DNA from 3 places in the Vibrio sp. 2033 genome. Region 1 is predicted to be linked to each of the others. Evidence: riboswitches for the same ligand, from Rfam matches in the RefSeq annotation. Region 1 holds a riboswitch; each other region holds the start of a gene.
What was found. Region 1 has a riboswitch for thiamine pyrophosphate ahead of thiC (phosphomethylpyrimidine synthase ThiC). Riboswitches for the same ligand answer to the same signal wherever they lie in the genome.

Region 1 (5,423 bases):
CTAGCTCAATTGCTCGAATGATCTGTTGTTCTAAATCGGCTTGTTGTGGGTTCTTGATTCGCAGTTGAATAGTGTTGATGCCTAGTGGCAGTAGACGCTCAATCCAAGCAACATCATCAACGACTGGATAGAGCCCTAGACTTTGCTTAGTCAGAGTTGGAAAGCTAACGCTCTCGCCTTGTGCAGACCAACCAACTTGAATACCTAGTCGGTTATCCTCCAGTACAGGTGTGGGGAAATCATCAAATTGGTCAGCCCACCGAGTAGATCTTCCCTCATCAAGGTTGTCATTCAACAGTGTTTCACGTGAAACATTCGCTTGCTGAGTTAGCATTCCTCGAGCAAGTGTTAACGCATCTTCGATAGGAAAATCGAGTACTGTCAGCGTTACTATCCAAGCAAGGTGATGTTCAGGATTGAACATTGCGTTGAATTTGGACTTAACGGAAAGCGCTCTCACTTCGTTGTTAATTGGGTGACGCCAGATATCAAGCTGAAGCACTTTCTCCTTTTCATCGGATACCTGCGTATCAGCAATGCCAATATAAATCGCTTTCGACGGTTGCTTAGCACACGCTTCTACCGATAAAGCAGAGCGGTAATGGAACACAAATGAACTCTCATGCTCAGAGTCATAACCATCAATAAGATCTGTCGTTATACGTGTGGTCTGTTGGTCGCGAACAAGCTGAATAGATTGAGTTGGGCTCACACCCAACTCAATGTCTTCGATGCTAAAACCCTGTTCTTTCGCCAACAACAAACATTGCTGAACTAAACCAGTCAGTTCAATCAATGATGACGGAATAAGGATTTTGCTCATTAGTCACTTACCTCGGCATGTGCTGCTGGGTGGTATAGTTCAGAACCTGACTCTCTAAATTCTTGCGATTTCTGACGCATCCCCTCAAGAGGATCATCCAGCATTTTGATCGATATAGCTTGGTCCGCAGCAACTTGCTCAGTGTCTTTCGCATACTCTCGTACCTCTTGCGAGATCTTCATCGAGCAGAACTTTGGTCCACACATCGAACAGAAGTGAGCAACTTTGCCGGACTCTTGAGGCAAGGTTTCATCATGGAAAGCACGAGCAGTATCTGGGTCGAGCGACAAGTTAAATTGATCTTCCCAACGGAACTCGAAGCGAGCTTTAGAAAGCGCATTATCACGAACTTGAGCGCCAGGGTGCCCTTTCGCTAAATCAGCGGCGTGCGCAGCAAGCTTGTAAGTGATCATGCCTACTTTCACGTCTTCTTTGTTTGGTAAGCCAAGATGCTCTTTAGGAGTTACGTAGCAAAGCATTGCACAGCCATACCAACCAATCATGGCAGCGCCGATGCCTGAAGTAATATGGTCGTAACCAGGAGCGACGTCTGTCGTCAGCGGACCAAGGGTATAGAAAGGAGCCTCATGACAGTGCTCTAACTGCTCTTCCATGTTCTCTTTGATCATATGCATTGGAACATGACCAGGACCTTCGATTATCACCTGTACGTCGTATTCCCACGCTATCTTGGTCAACTCACCAAGAGTGCGAAGCTCTGCAAATTGCGCTTCGTCGTTAGCATCGGCTACCGAGCCAGGGCGCAGACCATCACCAAGAGATAGTGCGACATCGTACTTAGCACAGATTTCACAGATCTCTCGGAAGTGGGTATATAAGAAGCTTTCTTGGTGATGCGCTAAACACCATTTCGCGATGATAGAACCACCACGAGAGACGATGCCAGTAACGCGTTTTGCAGTCATTGGCACATAACGAAGTAGTAAACCGGCATGGATAGTAAAGTAGTCAACGCCCTGCTCTGCTTGCTCAATCAGGGTATCGCGCATCACTTCCCAGTTAAGGTTTTCCGCAACACCGTTCACTTTCTCAAGCGCTTGGTACATTGGCACGGTACCGATCGGAACCGGACTGTTACGTAGAATCCACTCGCGAGTTTCGTGAATATTGCGTCCAGTAGAGAGATCCATAACGGTATCGCCACCCCAGCGCGTCGCCCACACTAGTTTCTCTACTTCTTCTTCAATCGAAGAAGTGACCGATGAGTTACCGATGTTGGCGTTCACTTTGACCAAAAAGTTACGCCCAATGATCATTGGTTCGGATTCTGGGTGGTTGATATTAGAAGGGATAATAGCGCGACCTTCGGCGACTTCTTTACGCACAAACTCTGCAGTAATGTCCTTTGGTAGGTTCGCACCAAAGCTTTGACCCGGATGCTGTTGATTCAGCACTTCATCGCGATACTTGGCACGCCCCATGTTTTCACGCAGCGCGATATATTCCATTTCTGGGGTAATAATACCTTTGCGAGCATAGTGCAATTGGGTCACACAATGGCCATCTTTGGCACGTCGAATACGTGGTAGATTACCGTAACGAAGATCGTCTAGTGTTTCGTCTTCTAAGCGTTCTTTGGTGTACACCGAGCTTACTTCATCAAGTAGCTCAGTATCGGCACGCTCTTCAATCCACCCTTCTCTCAGCTTAGGTAAGCCGCTATAGAGGTCTATGGTGTGCTCTGGATCTGTGTATACACCCGAGGTATCGTAAACGCGTACTGGCTCATTAGGCTCGAAAATAGGCGCTTCTTTTGTGCCTCCAATAAGGCTATCGGCGAGTGATATTTCACGCATTGGCACACGAATATCTGGACGTGAGCCTTCTACGTAGACTTTGCTTGAATTGGGGTACGGTTGTACCGAGAGTGTATCAATGAACTGTTTTGCTTCCAGTCTCGCTTGTTTGCGACTCGACATAGCATTTTTCCTTGCTTTGTTATACTAGATAAAAAGTAATTGGATAAAAATGCTTGGCGGATAGATGCGACAAGAGGAGTCAAATTAAGGCTAGTTAAAGCTTACGATATTTGCCTGTAACAACATTCGACTTTTGATAGATCAACCAGAAAGAACTCCGGTGTGAATATCTTCTCTTGTTCCCTTCGCAGATTCTAATCTGATCAGGTTCAACGGATCCCGAATTAACGGTCTCAGCCTTATGGCACTCCGACAAGTGATGTCAGTATATAAAAACGGCTTGGTGAAACCAAGCCGACCTGTTCAATTTTTAACTACTTTGCTAGCTGCGCATCAATAATTGAAAGCCTATCCACGCAGCTGAAATACTTAACACGACATTCAACAATACGTTCAACCCCATCTTAAAGAAAGCGCCCTGCTGCATAAGCAACACATTATCCATCGAGAAGGTGGAAAACGTCGTTAGTGCCCCTAAAAAACCCAAGCCAATCACTTGTCGCCAAGGTTCCGTTGCCAAAAGTTCATTATCGAAAGCTGCTATCAATAAGCCCATCATAAATGAGCCAACAACGTTAACGGTTAACGTACCATATGGAAAACCACGCCCCAATAAAATGACACAAAGTTCAGAAATTAAGTAACGAGAACATGCACCAAATGCACCACCCAATGCAATAAAACCCAAAACGGATAGTTGTCCCATAATTCCCCCAGAAAATTTAATGGCGACATTGTAATCAAATTTACGGCAATAGTGATTATACAATCTTAGAATTCAGCAAAGTATAGCGCTTAAAACTTATCAAGATTTTAAAAGTTACAGGAGTCACTTTACTTCAATGTAACCCATCAAACCCGTCTTCATATGTTCAATTACATGACAATGGTACATCCAACGCCCTGGGTTATCTGCAACAAATGCCGCTTTCGCACTGCCGTTTTTTCCAAGTAAGACCGTATCGGTATGAAACGGTTCGTCGAGTTTTTTGCCATCTAACTCAAGAACCGTAAATGTGTGTCCATGAAGATGAATAGGATGATGATATTGGGTGACGTTCTTTAGGTTGAAGATATAGGTTTTTCCCATCTCCAATGTTGAAAGCGGCGCTGGAATATTATCTTTGCTCATTCCCTCCCAAGCCCGTTTGTTCATCAGCCAGAACTTAGGTATCGCTTTGCCCGATTTATCAGCAGGAGTGATCGCCCCCTCCCACTCAAACACATAATCGATTTGCTCTGCATTTTTCAAATCGAGAGCTGGCACAGGGTTGAGAGGTAATAAAGGCAGTTTCTGGTTGCTCGGCAAGTCAGACTCAACAACGTCAAACTCGCACAAAGGGAATGGGAAGCGTCCTTTCATTTGACGCACATAAACACGTGTTCCAGCCTTCGGAGCAATCAATCCGACATCTAACCTCATTCCTGGACCAATTTTATGCTGAGTGAGCTTATAAGGCGTTTTAACAGGGTTACCATCAATAGCAATAACCCAAGCCTCTGCACCTTCAATAGCGATCGGGTAAGTAATGGTGTTATCGACGTTAGCAATTCTTAATCGCGTGGTAGCATTCTGCTTCAGCGTATAAACAGGTTCATGCACACCATTGACGCTACTCCACTCTCCGGGAGTCCCCATACGAGCGCTCAAGCGCGGTACCATAAGGTTCTTCCACTGACCTTGTTTGTCTAAATGCCAATGCTTTAGAACTATTTCCTGTTCTTCATCAAATAGAACAGGCTCAGCCTCTTCAACGATAATTAGCCCAACTAAGCCCATACCAAGTTGCTTAACGCTATTCATGTGGGGGTGATACCAAAACGTGCCTGCATCTGGTGGTGTAAATTCATAAACGAATGTTTCACCCGGCATGATAGGCGGCTGGCTTAAGAAAGGTACACCATCCATTTCAATAGGGATTCGCAAGCCATGCCAGTGGATTGTAGTCGGCTCTGAAAGCTTGTTAGTAAACCGAATTATAACTTTCTCGCCTTGGCGACAACGAATCACAGGCGCTGGAATCGAACCATTAAATGCGAGTACGTCTGTGTTAAACCCAGGGACCAATTCTGCAGTAGAAGGTTCTGCAGTGATATCGTATATATATTGCCCCTGCTTATTAGTGCTCCTAGATAGAGAACATGCAGGTAGAACGGCAAGCGCGGAGATTGCTAAGGATGATTGAAGAAAGCGTCGACGAGATATATCCATACATAGTTACTCATTAATCCAGATCGGTTGAGTGTAACTAAATATAAATAGTGATTCCCCTTTATTATTAAAATTTCGGGCCACTGATCATTACAGCTAACTGTAGTTTCGTTCGTTCAGTAGATTAAATGCTGCCAAAGTACAGCAGAAAACCATACTTACGGGATAAGAGTAGAAATAAGCTGTAATAATGAGAAGAAACCAGATACAAAAAAGGCTCTGACCTAAGTCAGAGCCTGATATGTGGCAGGGGTGGAGAGATTCGAACTCCCAACACGCGGATTTGGAATCCGCTGCTCTGCCAATTGGAGCTACACCCCTATAGAATTTTCATATTCTAGATTTGACAAAACCTCGCATAAGCGAGGTTGTCGATATTAAGTGGCGGAGTGGACGGGACTCGAACCCGCGACCCCCGGCGTGACAGGCCGGTATTCTAACCAACTGA
Region 2 (5,423 bases), on a different contig from region 1:
TGGCTTTTTTCAATAATTTATCGGTGATGAAGTAGAGTGAGATAGACAGCACGGCGAGGATAAACAGCGCTGCAAACATCTCATCAATGATCATTCGAGCGTTAGCTTGGAGCATCAGATAACCCAAGCCTTCACTTGAACCTACCCACTCACCGACCACTGCTCCAATTGGCGCAATAACGACGGCAACACGAATACCTGAAGCTAAAGTTGGTAGTGCGGCTGGCAATTGAATATGACGAAGTAGCTGCCATTTCGACGCGCCCATGGTCTTGGCAAGATCGAGGTAACCTGTTGGTGTATTGCGCAAACCGTCATAGCAACATGTCGTGACGGGGAAAAAGATGATGATCGCCGCCATGACAACTTTCGATGCAATGCCGTAACCAAGCCAAAGCATGAGCACTGGCGCGATGGCGAACACAGGGATCGCTTGGCTAGCAATCAGAATGGGCAGTAACCAACGCTTGAGCGGCTCGAACATCAGCATTTGCAATGCGAACAGCAAACCCATTGATAATCCAAGCGCCAAGCCAAGTAAAATCTCTTGCGCGGTAACCCAAGTATGTTTGAGCAGGACATCGTAACGAGTGACCAATCTATCCAGCACTTCAATTGGTGAAGGTAAGATGAAGCTTGGCATATCGAATATCACCACGACCAACTGCCACAATCCCAAGATCACCGCAGTGCTGATGACCAAGCGCAGAGCCGGATGTGTCACGCTTTCTTTTTTACCAATACGTGCCGAAACGGAGTTGTACTGAGTCATATCACTCATAGTCTTTCTCCAATTGGTCCAAAATCGCTTGTTGTAGCGCCGCGCATTCTCCATCGAGAACTCGTGGAGGCGTAGAACCCGGAACAACCAAGTGCTGAGCTTGCGCAGGTGAGCCTTGCAATACATAGAGTTGATGAGCTAATCGCACCGCTTCTTGTGGGTCGTGGGTAATCAGAACAACCGTCTTATCTTTCAATAATTCGGCAGACAAGGTTTGCAACTTATGGCGAGTAACCGCGTCCAGCGCAGAGAAGGGCTCATCCATCAGAACCAGAGGCTTGTCTTGCATCAGAGTACGAGCAAGGGCAACACGCTGTCTCATACCGCCAGAGAGCTGAGCTGGCTTAGCATCCGCGTAATCGGCGAGTCCCACTTGGCTGAGTAAAGTCAGTGCACGTTGTCTATTTTGCTCTGGTGCTTGCTCTTGAGAAAATCGAGAACTGAGGCAGACGTTGTCTAACACATTCAACCACGGTAGCAATAAATCCTGTTGAGCCATGTAAGCGATACGGTCATGCAGTGCAGCGCCATCGGTTGTGATGAGTTCGCCATGCCAGTCAACTTGGTCATCCAGTAGGCCAGCTAAGTAACGCAATATTGTGGTTTTCCCGCAGCCACTTCGTCCGAGTAATACCGTCCATTTACCGACGGGAATGGTCATGTTCATTCCTGCTAAAGTCGGTGTTTGGCTATCTTTGTATCGCAGGCTAGCATCGGAAAGCTGAATGCCAATCGCGTTAGCGAACATAGGTATGACCCGCAAAGAAGTGATTCACAGGGCCGTGACCTTTACCGACATCCAATTCATCAGCGTGTGCGATAGCTTGGCTGATGTACTGCTTACCAAGGTGCACCGCTTTGTGTAGGTTGTTGCCTTGGCTAAGGTAAGACGCAATGGCGGAAGACAGTGTACAGCCCGTACCGTGTGTGTTTTTGGTCGGAAAACGCTTGGCGCTGATTAACTCGGCACAGTCTTGCATGATCAGCAGATCGTTGCTGTTTTCATTTTCTTCAAGATGACCGCCTTTGAGCAGAATAGCTTTGGCACCAAGTGCACGAAGGTCGGTAATCATATCGTTCATTTCAGATTCTGATTGAGGCACTGGCTTACCCGTCAATGCTGCACCTTCTGGCAGGTTAGGAGTGATGATGTCTGCCAGTGGAATTAGTTCTTCTTTTAATGTGCTGATTGCTGATTGCTCAAGTAGCAAATCGCCGCTGGTGGCGACCATGACGGGATCAATCACAAGATGTTTAGGTTGGTATTGCTTAATCTTGTTAGCAACGACTTTAATGATGTTCGAATCCGCCAGCATGCCGACTTTTACCGCCACAATATTGAGATCGGTAAACACTGCATCGAGTTGGGTTTCAACGTGATCAAGAGGAATAGGGAAAATCGCAGAAACGCCTTGCGTGTTTTGTGAGGTGATGGCGGTAATCACTGAGCAGGCAAAGCTGCCAGTTGCGGACATCGCTTTGATATCGGCTTGGATGCCTGCGCCGCCGCCGCTGTCGGAGCCTGCGATGGTTAAGACAACAGGGGTAGGCAAGGCTGGCGTTTGATGTGAATGAGGTTGTGATTGCTGCGTCATGGTCGCTCCTACTACAAGACGTATAGGAACTGACTTTGACCGTTGCAGATAGATCGATTTTTCGATCGCTATCGCTTACCTAAGAGGGGCGACGAAAGGCAAAGTGTGCATAGTTCCCTACGTCAGTGCTAACTGAATCAGGTTCAACGGGTCTCGAATTTCGATCTCAGCCAACACTTGTCGTGTGGCCCCCCGACTATTTCGTTCGGATGATAGCAGGACCATTGCGGAAGGGATACGTTTTTTGAGCGTAATTATAATGAGTATTCAATTATGCGAGGTGAGTGATAAAGTAAGCACCTAAATGGTTTGCTGGGTGGAATTTACTAGTGCAACGCTCTGGTGAATGAGCAGAACCTGGAATATTTAATAAATAATCGTGGTCTCGTTAAGCAAGGATTAGCACAAAACAAGGTTAAAAAACTGTTAAAATTTAACGTGTTGCCAATTTAACTTTGTTGAACTTTTTCACAGTTAATTAGGAAGGCTAAGACGATCATCGAGCAAGGAGACTTCATGCTTAATTCTGTAACAGCGAAGTCAGTGATCGATCATGCTCTCTTTTTGGGGGCTGATTTCGCTGAACTATTCGTTGAACATCACCAAACCAACACTGTCCAGATCGCATCTGGTGAAGTGGATAAGGTTAACTCGGGTATCGATTTTGGTATCGGTATTCGTCTTTTTTTCGGTCATAAGGTGCTTTACGGTTACACCAACAGCACAGATGAAGCCGAACTAAAGCGCGTAACCTCGCTGCTTGCTGCAAAAGACAAGCGTGAGCAAATCGCGTCAGCGGGTTCTTTGAATTTGAACCGCTACCCAATCCAACATGGTTGCCGCATGCCGCTAAGTAAGGATGCTAACCTAGATTCAAAAATCGCGTTTCTATTGAAAGTTGACCAAGCCGCACGTGCTGAGAGTGAGCATATCAGCCAGTTTATTGGCAGCGTTCTTCAGCGCGAGCAACAAGTGTCTATCTTCAACTCAGAAGGTCTACACGTTGACGATACTCGCCACTACATTCGTGTTGCTGGTAACACTGTCGCGCAAAAAGGTAATGAGCAGTCTTCTGGTATGGAAGGTCCTGGCGCTCTTGCTGGTTGGGAATTCAGTGAACAGCTTGATGCCAAAGAGCTAGGTCAAACTATCGCGCAGCAAGCGTTAGTAAAACTTGGCGCGGATGCTTGTCCATCGGGTGAAATGCCGGTGGTGATTGGTAACGGCTTTGGCGGCGTTATCTTCCATGAAGCATGTGGTCACTTGCTAGAAACCACTTCAGTTGCGAAGAAAGCATCAGTATTCCACGACAAGATGGGCGAAATGGTTGCTCACACCGCGGTGAATGCAGTCGATGATGGCACCATGACCAACGAATGGGGCTCGATTCATGTTGATGACGAAGGCATGAAGACTCAGCGTACCCAATTGATCAAAGACGGTAAGCTAACCAGCTTTATGGTCGATAAAATGGGTGGCATGAAGACAGGTTACGAACCTACGGGTTCTGGTCGTCGTCAAAACTACAAGTTCGCACCAACCTCGCGTATGCGTAATACCTTTATCGAAGAGGGCGAGCATTCACTTGATGACATGCTGGCAGGCATCGAGCGTGGTATCTATGCGAAGAAGATGGGCGGTGGCTCGGTTCAACCGGGTACGGGTGAGTTTAACTTTGCTGTTCGTGAAGCTTATCTCATTGAAAATGGCAAAATCACCAAGCCTCTGAAAACAGCAACGCTGATCAGCACGGGTCCAAAAGTGTTGAAAGAAATCAGCATGGTCGGCAAAGACATGGCACTTGCGCCGGGCATGTGTGGTTCCGTAAGTGGTTCAGTACCAACAACAGTCGGTCAGCCAACACTGAAAGTCGATAACATTCTGGTAGGAGGCGGTAACTAATGAGCCAAGAACAACAACTTCTTAATGCGGTTGATTACGTCCTATCAGAAGCAAAACGCCAAGGTGCAGAAGCGGACGTCATTGTAAACCGCAACAGCAGCTTTTCTCTGAAAGCGAACCAAGGAAAGCTGGATGAGTACAAAGTAAGCTCAAGCCAAGTGCTGGGTGTTCGTGTTGTGAAAGATGCGCGTGTTGCAACGAGCTATTCTGAGTCGTTAGAACAACCAAGCTTAGATTTGATGCTGACTAATGCACTGCAAAGCGCTCGTTTTTCCAAGCAAGATGAACATCAGACCATTAGTTGTGTGAACAGCCAAATCACGACTGACGTGGCTGAGATTGCTCAAGAAGACACAACTTCGGTTGATGAAAAAATTGAACTGTCTCTCGCACTTGAGCAAGGCGTAGTGGCTCTGCCTCACGCTTCTAGCGCACCATACAATGGTTACAGTGACGGTGAAACTCAGCTCATCATCGCGAATACTCAAGGTACGTTATGTCAACATTTCGAGCGATCGTTCACTTGTTACGCGTATACCTTGTTTGAAAAAGACGGCAAACAGTCGATGGCGGGAAGAATGTCGCTAGGTCGCCGTTTTGATGAGTTGGCTCCAGCTTATTGTATAGAAGGCGGTTACAAGCTTGCTCGTGATCTTCTTGAAGGTGTACCGGTTGCGACGGGTAACTACCCCGCTATTTTCCACATCAATGCGCTGGCAAGTTTATTCGGTGCTTTCGGCAGTGCTTTCTCTGGCGTAAGCGCGATGAAAGGCATTACGCCACTGGGTGATAAGCTTGGTCAACGTGTTGCGAGTGATTTAATTACCTTTACTGATACGGCTTACATGCCAAATGGTATGGCAATCGCAAGTTTTGATAGTGAAGGCTTTGCTACTCAAGACAATGTGATGATTGCTAATGGCCAACTGAATACGCTATTGCACAATAGCCAAACAGCGAATTATTTGGGTGCAGTGTCGACGGCAAGTGCCGCTCGCGGTGCAAAATCGAGCTTAGACGTATCAGCGAATCACAAAGTGATTGCGACAGGCAACAGCAGTGCATCAGAAGTAAAAGCGGGAGAGTACCTAGAGTTAGTCGAGCTTCAAGGTGTCCATTCTGGTGCGGATGCAGTGAGTGGTGAT
Region 3 (5,423 bases), on a different contig from region 1:
ATACTGTTGTTCAATGTGCAGCATTGGCTGCGCTAGCGTTTTGATCACGTAAGGCAAAGCCATCAAACCGTTCACCAAAATCACGACAAAAAATGCCAAGCTAAAAACATCGGTAAATGCGCGCAGTAGTAAGAATAAACCGGTGCTAATCACCAGACCTGGAGTCACCAAAATAATGGTGCCGATTAACTCTATCTGATCGGCTCGCGTGTTTTTGTACTGCAACCGCCAACGGCGACTGGTCAATAGTATGGACACCCCTGCAGCGACCGCAAGCACGCTAGCGACACAGGCGACTTTGAGGGAGTTCAATAGCGCAAACCAAAAACGCTCATCGGTTAATACTGTCCAAACTTGTTGGTTGATGCCACTCAGTAACACCATCAATAACGGCGGTATTACCAGTAAAAAGGCACCTATGATCCAAAAGCTATCCCAAGCTTTTGACCACCCATGATCCTTCGTTAAATATTGCTGTACCGATGTGCTTCCAGCACTGATAGAAACAGGCCTTGTTAACTTCTGCACTCCAATAGCAAGCAGTCCACATAACAGCATCTGCCACAGCGCCAATAACGCCCCAGCTTGTAAATCAAAATCAAACTTAATCGCTTGGTAAATGGCCAATTCAATGGTGGTGGATTTTGGCCCGCCCCCCAACGCCATTACAGTGGCAAAACTGGTAAAGCACAACATAAACACCAACCCACAAACGTGGGGAAGCTGCTGCCTTAAACGCGGCCATTCTACCCAGCGAAACTTATCCCAATGGCTCATCCCAAGATGCGCGCAAAGCTTATGCTGCTCGGCAGGAATAGACTCCAAGGCTTGCAGAAGCAATCGTGCCGCGTAAGGTAAATTAAAGAACACATGGGCGAGTAAAATGCCGTTCAAACCGTAAATAGAGAATGGCAGTTTAGTGTCGAAACTTTGCAACCACTGCGCCAACAAACCACTGTTGCCATAAATCGCTAACAGCCCAAAAACACCAACCAAAACCGGCAAAACCAGTGTCGATGCAAACAGCTTAAGCAGTAATGATTTACCAATAAATTGGCGACGCGAAAGTGCGTGCGCTACTGGAATGGCAAAGCCAACACTGAGCAATGTGGAAAGAAACGCTTGGTAGAAACTGAACTTGGTGACATGTTGATAGTACGGGTCGCCCCATACCACAGACACATCAAGTGAAGGGGCTTGAACAATCAAAGCACCTAGGGCAGAAATAACAAAGGTCGCGATGATCATCGCGACCCCTAAACCTATTTTTGGAACAGAATTCAAAGGTAAAACCTATCTCATTCAGATGAGGGTGGAAACGTCAGCTAAAACGTCAATGCGCTTTGCCATTCGCGAATCCAAGACTTACGCATTTTTGCCACTTCATCAGCACTAAAGCTCAACGACTTGCTTGGAACACTCAAAGTTTCAAAACCTTTAGGTAACTCAACGTCAGTGACTGGGTACATCCAGTTACCCGTTGGCATCGCCGATTGGAACTCATCACTTAAAATGAAACTCATAAATTGATCAGCAAGTTCTGAATTTTTTGCCCCTTTCACTTTGGCGGCGACTTCAACTTGCATGTAGTGGCCTTCAGCAAAATTCGCCGTCGCAAACTTCGAATCGTTTTCCGCAATTAAGTGGTACGCAGGTGAGGAGGTGTAAGAAAGCACTAAATCGGACTCACCATTGAGGAACATGGAATACGCTTCAGACCAACCTTTCGTGACCGTTACGGTTTTGCTCGCTAGCTTCTGCCACGCTTGCGTCACATCGTCGCCATAAATAGATTTCATCCATAGCATCAAGCCTTGGCCCGGCGTTGAAGTCCGCGGATCTTGGTAAATCACTTTCAGATCGTCGCGCGTTTCCACCAGCTCTTTCATGCTTTTCGGCGGATTAGTCATTTTCTCTTTGTTGTACACAAACGCGAAGTAGCCGTAATCGTACGGTACAAACGTCGTGTCGCTCCAACCGTTTGGTAACACTGTATTGGACGTATCTACATTGTGCTCGGCAAGCAGACCGGTTTTCTTCGCTTCTGCCATCAGATTGTTATCCAAACCTAATACGATGTCCGCTTTGCTATTACCGCCTTCAAGACGAAGACGATTCAGAATCGACACACCATCGTCCAACGCTACGAAGTTAACGTCACAGCCACATTTTGCTTCAAAAGCTTGCTCGATTTTAGGACCCGGCCCCCAATCTGCGGCAAAAGAGTCGTAGGTATAGATGGTTAATGTGTTTTCAGCGGCAAACGCTGAAGTAGAGGTGATTGCAGCTAAGGCAATCAGATTTAGAGTGGGTTTCACTGCTCGCTCTCCATGAGTATTTCAGAGAAATAAGTTGAGCGGCACAGGGTTTGAGGCGGCTATTAAGGACTTCCAATATCCAGACTCAATTCCTACGCCAGCATTATCTGGTTCAGGTAATACGGGTCCCTAGTTAAACACTTAGGTCTCAGCGCCCCAATGCATTGATTGACTCAATGCTAAATGGGTTTGCTCCCCGATGAGTTGGATGGATTGTAAAGGTATTTGAGTGGTTACACAATCAGCTCACGAGCGCTGGTCATAACCCCAACGAGGCACCAAACCTTGCTCAATACCTAAGTGGTCAAGAATTCTCGCCACCATAAAATCCACTAAGTCTTCAATACTCTTTGGCTGATGATAGAAGCCTGGAGCTGCTGGCATGATGGTGACGCCCATTTGCGACAGTTTGTGCATGTTCTCCAGATGTAGCGTTGAAAATGGTGTTTCGCGAACCACGAGCAACAGCTGCCCGCGCTCTTTCATTACCACATCAGCGGCCCGCTCGATCAAGTTATCTGACATACCATGCGCAATCGCTGCAACGCTTCCCGCAGAACATGGGCAAACCACCATTTGCTTGGGTGCAGCAGAACCAGACGCAACCGGCGAGAACCAATCGTCTTTACCGCAAACGGTGATGTTATTTGGATTGCAGTTCAGGTGCTCTACTAATGCTTGCTGCGCCGCTTCTGGGCCACTTGGTAGCTTAAGATTATGCTCGGTTGCCATCACAACACGAGCCGCCGAAGAAATCAGAACGTAGACATGATAATCCGCCGCAACCAAGCATTCTAAAAGACGAAGGCCGTAGGGAGCACCAGAAGCACCCGTTAATGCCAACGTGATGGCTTTTTTATGAGAGGGTTGTGTTTTGTTTTGCATATCAATCAGGCTTTTTGTTTTAACTGCTCAAGAAGTTTTCCGTGAATACCACCAAAGCCACCGTTGCTCATGACTAGAATTTGGTCACCTGGTCGCGCACGTTCGACGATCTTGGCTACAAAGTTATCTATATCCGCATCGACAAACGCTGGCTGTGTGCATTGGTCGGCAATGTCTTGCACAGACCACTCGATATTATCTGGCTGGAACAAGAAGACTTCATCTGCACTGTGTAGTGACTCTGCAAGTGTGTTTTTGTGTACGCCACGCTTCATGGTGGCAGAACGCGGCTCTAACACAGCAAGGATGCGTTTTTCACCTACCTTGTTACGCAAACCACCGACTGTAAGTTCAATTGCCGTTGGGTGATGCGCAAAATCATCGTAAACCGTCACACCTTGTTCTTCACCTTTCAGCTCTAAACGGCGCTTGGTATTGATGAAACGCCCTAATGCTTGGCAAGCAAGATCCGGAGTGACTCCAACATGTCGTGCAGCAGCGATTGCCATCAGCGCATTATCCACATTGTGGTCACCCACCAAATTCCATTCGACGGTACCAACCTTCTCGCCTTGCAACGCAACGTCAAATTTTGAGCCATCAAGCACTAATTTGTGCGCTTGCCAGTCACCATCAACACCTGAAAACTGCTTTTCTGTCCAGCAACCACGCTCTAATACATCCGCTAACGCTTGATCCTGCCTCGGCGCTAAGATCAATCCATTGCCCGGTACAGTTCGCACTAAATGATGGAATTGGCGTTTGATCGCTTCTAGATCATCGAAGATATCAGCATGATCGAACTCAAGGTTATTCATGATTAAAGTGCGAGGATGGTAATGCACAAACTTAGAACGCTTATCGAAAAAAGCACTGTCATATTCGTCCGCTTCAACGACAAAAAACATACTTTCACCCAAACGAGCAGACACTCCGAAGTTACCGAGTACCCCACCGACTAAGAAACCCGGTTGATAACCACAATCTTCAAGTATCCAAGCAAGCATGCTCGACGTGGTCGTTTTCCCATGTGTACCCGATACCGCCAATACCCAACGATCATGCAGCAAAAACTCGTTGAGCCACTGCGGGCCAGAGGTGTAACGCATGTTAGTGTTGAGCACATGCTCGACACAAGGGTTACCACGGCTCATCGCATTACCAATCACCACAAGATCTGGTTGAGGGTCGAGTTGAGACGGGTCAAAGCCTTCAATAATTTCAATACCTTGAGACTCAAGCAGTGTGCTCATTGGCGGATAAACGTTGGCATCAGAACCAGTGACTTTATGTCCTAATTGGCGCGCTAGAATCGCTGCGCCGCCCATAAATGTGCCACAGATACCCAAGATATGAATGTGCATAAGCTAAACCTTGTAATGCGTTTTTTAATGCTTTCATTATCGCGATTACCGCCTGAAAAGCGAGTGACTTTAGCCTTCTTCTTGCAGTCCCTTTCACAAATATGACAAGGTTGAACACAGACTGTACAACCTCTTGCTTACTGATGAATCCCTCAAACAAGTCTACAAATAAATTGAGATCTCAAACAGTTACTTCATTACCATTAAAAAGATCTGCGACTTAAACTTACATCCAGCGCAATCGTTTAACATCCATAAAGAGATGCTCACTTGCGCACTACCCCCAATGAAATGAAAATGTAAGGATTAACCATGTCAGGACTGCGCACCCTAGGCGAGTTCATTGTCGAAAAACAAGCGGATTTCCCCCACGCTAGCGGTGATCTATCATCCCTTTTAGCCTCCATTCGTTTAGCTGCAAAAATCGTTAACCGCGAAATCAACGCAGCGGGTCTCGGTGATATCACTGGTGCTGTAGGCACGGAAAATGTCCAAGGTGAAGATCAGCAAAAGCTCGATGTTTACGCGAACGATAAGTTCAAAGCCGCGCTTGAAGCTCGTGATCAAGTGTGTGGCGTTGCCAGTGAAGAAGAAGACGAAGCAGTTGCGTTCAATAAAGAACTCAACCAAAACGCCAAATATGTAGTACTGATGGACCCACTTGATGGTTCTTCTAACATCGATGTGAACGTCTCTGTTGGTACTATCTTCTCGATTTACCGTCGTGTTTCTCCAATCGGTACTCCACCAACTGAAGAAGACTTCCTACAACCTGGTCACAAGCAAGTGGCTGCGGGCTACGTGATTTACGGCTCCTCCACCATGTTGGTATACACAACTGGTAACGGCGTAAACG

Region 2: linked by a shared signal. The riboswitch ahead of thiD (bifunctional hydroxymethylpyrimidine kinase/phosphomethylpyrimidine kinase) and the one ahead of thiC (phosphomethylpyrimidine synthase ThiC) in region 1 are both predicted to bind thiamine pyrophosphate.
Region 3: linked by a shared signal. The riboswitch ahead of thiB (thiamine ABC transporter substrate binding subunit) and the one ahead of thiC (phosphomethylpyrimidine synthase ThiC) in region 1 are both predicted to bind thiamine pyrophosphate.

The regions. Positions count from the first base shown of each region.
Region 1 covers NZ_JAWOVC010000027.1:33,200-38,622, forward strand. The annotation lists gene R7P74_RS22210 (thiamine phosphate synthase) at 1-823, opposite strand, end outside; gene thiC (phosphomethylpyrimidine synthase ThiC) at 823-2,763, opposite strand; TPP riboswitch at 2,927-3,025, opposite strand; gene crcB (fluoride efflux transporter CrcB) at 3,086-3,469, opposite strand; gene R7P74_RS22225 (multicopper oxidase family protein) at 3,593-4,975, opposite strand; tRNA gene R7P74_RS22230 (tRNA-Trp) at 5,220-5,296, opposite strand.
Region 2 covers NZ_JAWOVC010000034.1:14,602-20,024, forward strand. The annotation lists partial or broken gene R7P74_RS23105 (ABC transporter permease) at 1-715, opposite strand, end outside; gene R7P74_RS23110 (ABC transporter ATP-binding protein) at 774-1,529, opposite strand; gene thiD (bifunctional hydroxymethylpyrimidine kinase/phosphomethylpyrimidine kinase) at 1,519-2,376, opposite strand; TPP riboswitch at 2,474-2,581, opposite strand; gene R7P74_RS23120 (TldD/PmbA family protein) at 2,893-4,278, shown strand; gene R7P74_RS23125 (TldD/PmbA family protein) at 4,278-5,423, shown strand, end outside.
Region 3 covers NZ_JAWOVC010000004.1:76,267-81,689, reverse strand. The annotation lists gene thiP (thiamine/thiamine pyrophosphate ABC transporter permease ThiP) at 1-1,284, opposite strand, end outside; gene thiB (thiamine ABC transporter substrate binding subunit) at 1,326-2,318, opposite strand; TPP riboswitch at 2,391-2,527, opposite strand; gene R7P74_RS07945 (flavin prenyltransferase UbiX) at 2,565-3,203, opposite strand; gene mpl (UDP-N-acetylmuramate:L-alanyl-gamma-D-glutamyl-meso-diaminopimelate ligase) at 3,209-4,567, opposite strand; gene fbp (class 1 fructose-bisphosphatase) at 4,880-5,423, shown strand, end outside.